2 regions of the Pseudomonas abyssi genome follow, and region 2 is predicted to be linked to the other one. Evidence: riboswitches for the same ligand, from Rfam matches in the RefSeq annotation. Region 2 holds a riboswitch; the other holds the start of a gene.

Region 1 (4,222 bases), 1.1 Mb from region 2:
GAATCGCGATATTGCGCTTGCGTGCCAGACCAAACACCCAGTCATTCGGCAGCACCTTGCACAACATCTCGGTAATTCGATCGTGCGCTGGCACCGTCATGATGTAGGAGGGTGAGCGCTGCAGCATGGTGATATGCCCGACCTGCGGGGCCATTGCCGGCACCAGCGTGACTGCCGTCGCACCACTGCCGATAACCACCACCTTCTTGCCGCTGTAGTCCAGGTCCTGCGGCCAGTGCTGCGGATGAATACACTGCCCCTGATAGCGCTCGACGCCCGGAAACTCGGGCAGGTAGCCGGCCTTGTGGTCATAGTAGCCGGTACAACTGATGAGAAAGTCACAGCTGTAGTGACGGGCCTGCCCGGTGGCCAGGTCACGCGCGCTGACGACCCACTGCTGCTGTTCGGAGCACCACTGCACCTGCTCGGTCTCGATACCAAAGCGGATCTTCTGCTCAACGCCGTATTCGCGCGCGGTATCGCTGATATAGCGACGAATCGACTCGCCGTCAGCCAGGGTCTGCAGGTCGTTCCAGGGGCGGAAGGCGAAGCCAAAGCTGAACATGTCGGAATCCGAACGAATGCCAGGGTAGCGGAACAGGTCCCAGGTGCCACCCACCTGCTGGCGGCGCTCGAGAATCGCGATGCGCTTGTCGGGGCAGTTCTGGCTGAGGTGCACGGCGGTACCGATGCCGGACAGGCCGGCACCGATGATCAGTACATCGAGGTGCTCATTCGTCATGATTGTCTCTCTTGTTGTCTGACGTTTTGCAAGGTCACTATAGACTGCCTGCAAGCCATCGCAGCCGACTGGTCGAATGACGACAATTGCTCGGCATTTGCCGCCAACTTCGCGAAGCGCCAATCAGGTCAACAAGAGTCGGCGCCGCCGCGTGACGGCGCTCAAGGGAGATCTCAGCCCAGGGAGGCTCGACGCGGCAACAGCAGCGCCATAATGAGGCTGGCCAGCGTCGAGGCCAGCAGCGCTCCGGCAAAGGGCGCCAAGGTGGGTACCGTATCTGGGAAGCTGGCCAGCAGGATGCCCTGCTGCAGACTGCCGGTATCCAGCCAACCGGGTAGCACAGCACCGACCAGACCCGCCAGCGCGCCGGCAATGGCCGCCACCGCGCTCATGCGCGACCACAATCCAAGCAGCACCGGCACCACCGCAGTGGCACACAGCAGATCGGCAATCAAGAACAACCGCAGCACAGAGTTGCCCTGCAGCGCAACCCACACTACCGGCAGCATCAGTGCCACCGTCAACCAGCGCGCCGAGGCCAGCGACAGACCGCGCTTTTCAGTGACCAGCAGCGACGCAATGGCGTTTTGCAGGGTATCAACAGACGACGCGACCAAAGTCAGCGCCAGCAGCAACGCCGGCAATGCCAGCCAGCCCGGGGCTTCTCGCAGCATGGCAAAGAAGGGAATGGGCGGCGAGCCCACGTCAGCGCCGCTCATCACAGTGACAATGCCCAGGCCGCCAATCACTGCCACCACGGCGATGGTCGCCAGCCCACCGAGCACCGCGCCACGGGCCAGCGCAGCGTCACTTTCGGCCGCCCACACCCGCTGCCAGTAACCCTGGTGGAACAGATTGGCTGCTGTTACCGCCAGCACCAGAGTCAAGGCCACCCCCAGTGCGGCGCTGGCAGGAATACCGGGCATCGAGCCGGTAGCGGTCGCCTCTGGCAGCCGCTGCATCGCCACGGCGCCGACCAGCGCCAACAGGGCGAGCAGCAACCAGGCCTGCCAGCGGTCAGTCGTCATGCTCGCACGCAGGCCACCCCAGGCGGTGTAGAGCAGGGTTGTCAGGGCAACGCCCACCACCACCAGGTTGCCGTTGATATCCGACAGCATGCTGGTGATGGCGCCGATCGCGGTCAACTCGGCAATCAAAAAGCAGCTCATGTAGAGCAAAGCAATCAACCCCACCCAACGGCGTACCGCGGAACCGTAAAAGTGCTCGGCAAACTCACCGATGCTGCGCCCCTGCGGCAAGGCTCGACGAATAGCCGGCCCGAGAGCGGCAAACAGCGCGAAGGGCAGGGCAGCGCCCAAGGCATAGCCGGCCAACGCCAACGGGCCGACCAGCGCGCCGACTTCCGGCGGCGCAAACAGAATCCAGCCGCCCATGCCCGAGGCAAGAAAAGACAGGCCGATGGCGCGGGCGCCCTGGGAATTGCGAGCGGTAACAAAATCATCCAGGCCCGCCTGGGTAGAGCGCGCCCGCAGACCAATCCAGGCAAACAACAGCAACACGGCAGCCAGGGCTGCCATAGACAGGTACAACATGTCGCACTTCCTCCGCCGGCATGATCCGGATCAGGTTCCAGGGTTTCGGCTGGTGATCAGCGTGTTCTCAGCCCGTGCGATGCGACGCACGGACACCCCTGGCGACGTTGACTAAAGAACGCGGCCGAACAAACGAACAAACCGCCATACGCGGGCCCGAGCTCCGGAGCACTGGCCGTTTTGCGCGCAACATGATGTCACATCTGCATCAACTCGCGTAATCTGACTTCGAGTAGCATCGCCGGTTTGCCTGCAGGGTAATCGGCGCGCACAGCGCTCAGCCAATAAATCCGAGCTTGCGTCATGGATGAAACCAACCCGTCTCAGCAACAGACCCGCGCCAGCCAGTCCGCCCTGGAAACAGTGCTAGACAGCCTGGATGCGCTGGTTTACGTCGCCGACATGCAAACCCATGAGCTGCTTTTCCTGAACGCCTACGGCCGCGCCAGGTGGGGCGAGGTAGATCACCGCAAGTGCTGGGAGACCCTGCAGCAAGGGCAGGAAGGCCCCTGCAGTTTCTGCAACAACCACCGGCTGCTCGACAGTCACGGACAGCCCACCGGCGTGCAGGTGTGGGAGTTTCGTAACACCCACAATCAACGCTGGTATCAATGCCGAGACCAGGCCATCCGCTGGCCGGATGGCCGATGGGTGCGCCTGGAAATCGCGACCGACATCTCCGACATCAAGCTCCTTCAGGCACAACTGCGCAACGCGCAGCACCGCGCCGAACAGTTGGCGCACGAGGATGAATTGACCGGCCTGGCCAATCGCCGGGCGCTCTTCGCCCTCGGCCAGAGCGCCATCGAGCAGGCACGTCGACTGGGGCATCCCGTTGCGCTGATAGGTCTTGACGCTGACCACTTCAAGCAGATCAACGATCAGCACGGGCACGCCGCCGGAGACGCTGCTCTGACGGCACTGGCATCCATCCTGCGTAGCCTGACCCGGGCAGCCGATATCTGCGCCCGACTGGGCGGCGAGGAGTTCGCCATTGTGCTGCCCGGCACCGACCTGGCTGCCGCCACCGAGCTTGCCGAACGCCTGCGCCAGGCGATAACCGACATGCGAGTGGAGTATCAGGGCAAGCAGCTACTGCTCACCTGCAGCTTCGGTGTCACCGCCAGTGAGCAGGGGGCTGCGAGCCTTGAGCAGTTGCTCAGTAGCGCCGATATTGCCACCTACCGGGCCAAGCATCTAGGCCGCGACCGCGTAGCGGTCGAACACATCATTCCGGTCACAAAAACGGAGTAAGCATGATCAGTACGTCCCCTTTGCCCGACGGCATTTCCTGGGTACACAACGCCGCCGGCAAAGCCTTTGTGGAGATCGAGCACTCCAACGTTCGTGCTCGCGTTGCGCTGGAGGGCGCGCACCTGGTGTCCTGTATTCCAAGCGGACAGGCCGATCTACTGTGGATGAGCCCCTGCGACGCTCAGGCACCGGGTGGCGTACTGCGCGGCGGGGTGCCGCTGTGCTGGCCCTGGTTTGGCAACAGCCGCAGCGGACCGGCCCATGGCATTGCCAGGCGCAGCCTCTGGCAGCTCACCGCCGCCGAGCGCGACGAGCAGTCGGTACGGTTGCGCCTGGAGCTACCCGCCACGACGCAGCATGATGCCTTACCCGACGAATCCTGGGCACTCAGCCTGGAACTGCAACTGGGTACCAGCCTGCAGATGACACTGACCAGTCGTAATACCGGCCGCAGGGCACAAACCCTGAGCCAGGCACTACATACCTACCTGCCGGTCAGCGACATCAGTGAGGTGCGCGTTGCGGGGCTCAATGGCGCAACCTACCTGGACCAGTTGAGCGGCAGCCATCAAGTGCAGCAGGGTGACCTGATGATTGAGCGCGAAGTAGACCGTATCTATCTGCAGCACAGCCAACCCATTTACCTGAGCGACGGGCAGCGCACGCTGGAAAT
Region 2 (4,222 bases):
TTGTTGCTAGCTTAGAACGTGGTGCTGTCCGGATCGCTCGGCGGCAGCGGCGTGGGGCGGTTGCCCATCGACATCTGCTCCATCTCCTCCTGGGTTGCCTGCGGGATGAAGTCCTCGTCCGGGTCATAGTTCGGGTTGAGCCACTGGGAGAGGTCCTGCAGGTCCTGTGGGCTAAGGGTGCCGGCGGCCAGCTTCAGGTTCAGGTTGTTGATGATGTAGTTGTAGCGCACGGTGTTGTAGTCACGCACGGTGCGGAACAGGTTGCGCTGGGCGTCCAGCACGTCAACCACGTTGCGGGTACCTACCTCGTAGCCGGTTTGGGTGGCGTCCAGCGCCGCCTTGGCGGAGACAATAGCCTGGCGGCGAGCTGACACTTCTTCAACGCTGGAGGTCACTGTGCGGTAGAGGTTGCGGGTGTTTTCCACCACGCGGCGGCGTTGCGCCTCGCTGGATTGTTCTGCCTGGGTCAGGCGGTAGGTGGACTCGCGCACCTGGGAGGTGGTCAGGCCGCCGGTGAACAGCGGCATGCTCAGCTCCACACCAAAACTGGTCAGCTCGGTGTCGGCGCTGGACTGGCCGGCAGTCGGGATCGAGGCCCCGCCGTTGTTGTTGCTGTAACGCACAAAGGCGTCAACCACCGGCGCGTAGCCGGCCTTGCTGCTGCGCAGGCTGTCTTCGGCGCCTTCAATGGCGTAGCGACTGGCTTGCAGGGTCAGGTTTTGCGCGGCGGCGGTTTCGACCCACTCCTGCATACTGGCCGGGGTCGGCGGCAGCACGGGCAGCTCGTGGCTGATGCCGTACAGGCTGTCGTAGCTCTGGTTGGTCAACCGGGTCAGCGCCTGGTAGCTGACATCCAGGTTGGTTTCGGCGGTCAGGCGGGCGGCGCGGGCGCTGTCATAGCCGGCGCGGGCTTCGAGCACGTCGGTGCGGGCCGACAGGCCAACGTCAAAGCGTTCCTGGGCTTGCTCCAGCTGGCGCTCAAAGGCCTTTTCCTCGGCCTTGGCGGTAGCCAGGTTGTCGGACGCCTGCAGCACGTTGAAGTAGGCCTGGGAGACTTCCAGGATCAGGTTCTGCTGCGTCGCCGAGAATTCCAGTTGGGCCTGCTGAGTGGTCGCCTTGGCGGCCTGGTAGGTGAACCAGCGATCGGCGCGGAATAGGGGCTGGGTCAGGCTGGCCTGGTAATAATGTGTGGAATACTCGTCACCGCCCACGTTGTCGATCTCGAGATCCTCGCGTGCAGCGCCGGCGCCAATGCCCAGGTTGGGCAGCAGTTGCGAGCGTGCCTGTGGCAGCGCTTCCTGACGTGCCAGGGCGTCTGCCTCGGCGGCGGCCAGATCGGCGCTGTTCAGCACCGCCTGGCGGTAAATGGTCATCAGATCGGTGTTGGCTGCAACCTGGGTAGAGGCGCCGGCCAGTAGCAGGGCAACGTAAAGAGGGCGGAGCATGCAGAGGTCCTTCGCATGGGGGCAAGTCAGGCAAGGCTAAAAGGCTCTGAACGCCGGGTCAAGCGGCCTGGTATCAACAATCGGGAACAAACTGTTGTGGCGACTTTTGCTGACATTTTCGCGGATTTTGTCAGCCAGCTTTCGCCCAGAAAAACCATTGCGGCAAAGCCCCTCTACTGCGGGCTTGAGACTACGGCGACAGGGCTCTAGACTGTGCGGACATCTTGACGGGGTGCTGCTTGCAAAGCGGCTGAGATGATACCCGTTGAACCTGAACCGGCTAGCACCGGCGTAGGAATCGAGATAGACGGCAAGCGCGAGTCCGCAAGGGCTGGCGTGGCCGTGGCTTTTCGGTTCCCTGCGCATCTCAACGCAGTGGAGCATAACAATGAACAGCAAGTTGCCTGATACCGCCATCGCCACCTCGGGTGCCGACAGCGCCGCCACCCAACCCTTCCCCAATTCTCGCAAGGTCTATGTGACCGGCTCGCGCCCGGACATCCGTGTGCCCATGCGCGAGATCAGCCTGGCGGATACGCCGACCGACTTTGGCGGCGAAACCAACGCGCCGGTGCTGGTTTACGACACCTCTGGCCCCTACACCGATCCGCAGGCCAATATCGATCTGCGTGCCGGCCTTGCCGATGTACGCGGCGCCTGGATTGACGAGCGCGGCGATACCGAGGTGCTGCCGGGGCTGACCTCCGAGTTTGGCGCCTCGCGCCTGGCTGACAGCTCTCTTGATCACATGCGTTTTGCCCACGTGCGCACGCCGCGCCGTGCCAAGGCCGGCTGCAATGTGTCGCAGATGCATTACGCCCGTCGCGGCATCATCACGCCCGAGATGGAGTACGTCGCGATTCGCGAGAACATGAAGCTGCAGGAGGCGCGCGAGGCCGGGTTGCTCAAGGAGCAGCACGTCGGCCACAGCTTTGGCGCGAATATCCCCAAGGAAATCACCGCCGAGTTTGTGCGCGAAGAGATCGCCCGCGGCCGGGCGATCATCCCTGCCAACATCAACCATCCGGAGCTGGAGCCGATGATTATCGGCCGCAACTTCCTGGTGAAGATCAACGGCAATATCGGCAACTCGGCGCTGGGTTCTTCCATCGAAGAAGAAGTCGAGAAGATGACCTGGGGGATTCGCTGGGGCTCGGACACGGTGATGGACCTGTCGACCGGCAAGAACATCCACGAAACCCGCGAATGGATCATCCGCAACTCGCCGGTGCCGATCGGTACCGTGCCGATCTATCAGGCGCTGGAGAAGGTGGGTGGCGTTGCTGAGGATCTGACCTGGGAGATTTTCCGCGACACCCTGATCGAACAGGCAGAGCAGGGTGTGGATTACTTCACCATCCATGCGGGCGTGTTGCTGCGCTATGTGCCGATGACTGCCAAGCGGGTCACCGGCATCGTATCGCGCGGCGGCTCGATCATGGCCAAGTGGTGTCTGGCACACCACCAGGAGAACTTCCTGTATACCCATTTCGAGGATATCTGCGAAATCATGAAGGCCTACGACGTCAGCTTCTCGCTGGGTGATGGCCTGCGTCCCGGCTCCATTGCCGACGCCAACGACGAAGCCCAGTTCGGTGAACTGGAAACCCTGGGCGAGTTGACCAAGCTGGCCTGGAAACACGACGTACAGGTGATGATCGAAGGGCCGGGCCATGTGCCCATGCAGCTGATCAAGGAAAACATGGACAAGCAGCTGGAGTGCTGCGACGAAGCCCCCTTCTATACCCTTGGCCCGCTAACCACGGATATCGCGCCGGGTTATGACCACATCACCAGTGGTATCGGTGCGGCCATGATCGGCTGGTTTGGCTGCGCCATGCTCTGCTATGTGACGCCCAAGGAACACTTGGGACTGCCGAACCGGGATGATGTCAAAACCGGCATCATTACCTACAAGATTGCGGCCCACGCGGCTGACCTGGCCAAGGGGCACCCGGGGGCGCAGATCCGTGATAACGCACTGAGCAAGGCGCGTTTCGAATTCCGCTGGGAAGACCAGTTCAACCTGGGCCTGGATCCGGACACAGCGCGCGCCTATCACGATGAAACGCTGCCGAAGGAGTCGGCCAAGGTAGCGCACTTCTGCTCGATGTGCGGTCCCAAGTTCTGCTCGATGAAAATCACCCAGGAGGTCCGCGAGTACGCTGCCCAGCAGCGCATCGATGCGGTCGATCTGGCGGTGGAAGAGGGCATGAAGGCTAAGTCCGAAGAGTTTCGTACCACCGGCTCTCAGCTCTACCACAAGCTCTAATCGCGTTCGCGCGCGTCTTGCGGTCCAGGGTCTGGCACGTCCGGACCCTTGCCGTCTGCCGGTCAGATATGCGAGCTTAAGCGACTGACTCTTATTCGCTGTGCCCCACGCCAATGGGGCATGGCGGATTTATGCTTTGCTTGCAGCCTGCAGGGGCCAGATGCCTTGTGCTCTGCAGCTGACTGATCCGGGGAGTGTGCTTTTGTCCTTTACGCGCGACGATGTGGACATCATCAGTCGGGAAACCGGCTTCAAGGGGTTCTATCGCCTCGACGTCCTAAATCTGCGTCACCGGCTGTTCAACGGCGGCTGGGGCCCCGTGCTGCGCCGCGAGCTGTTTGTGCGTCACGACGCGGTGTGTGTTCTGCCGTACGACCCCTGGCTGGATCAGGTGGTGCTGATCGAGCAGGTGCGCATCGGTGCTCTGGAGAAAAGCGACAACCCCTGGATGCTGGAGCTGGTCGCCGGGCTGATCGATACCGATGAATCCCCGGAGGAAGTAGCC

The links. Region 2 has a riboswitch for thiamine pyrophosphate ahead of thiC (phosphomethylpyrimidine synthase ThiC). Riboswitches for the same ligand answer to the same signal wherever they lie in the genome.
Region 1: another riboswitch for thiamine pyrophosphate. It lies ahead of ASB58_RS07730 (sodium:solute symporter family transporter); the one in region 2 lies ahead of thiC (phosphomethylpyrimidine synthase ThiC).

The regions. Positions count from the first base shown of each region.
Region 1 is NZ_LMAZ01000001.1:1,663,306-1,667,527, forward strand. It holds gene ASB58_RS07725 (flavin-containing monooxygenase) at 1-742, opposite strand, end outside; gene ASB58_RS07730 (sodium:solute symporter family transporter) at 916-2,295, opposite strand; TPP riboswitch at 2,285-2,405, opposite strand; gene ASB58_RS07735 (sensor domain-containing diguanylate cyclase) at 2,599-3,549, shown strand; gene ASB58_RS07740 (D-hexose-6-phosphate mutarotase) at 3,552-4,222, shown strand, end outside.
Region 2 is NZ_LMAZ01000001.1:522,349-526,570, forward strand. It holds gene ASB58_RS02425 (TolC family outer membrane protein) at 12-1,445, opposite strand; TPP riboswitch at 1,664-1,760, shown strand; gene thiC (phosphomethylpyrimidine synthase ThiC) at 1,834-3,717, shown strand; gene ASB58_RS02435 (NUDIX domain-containing protein) at 3,920-4,222, shown strand, end outside.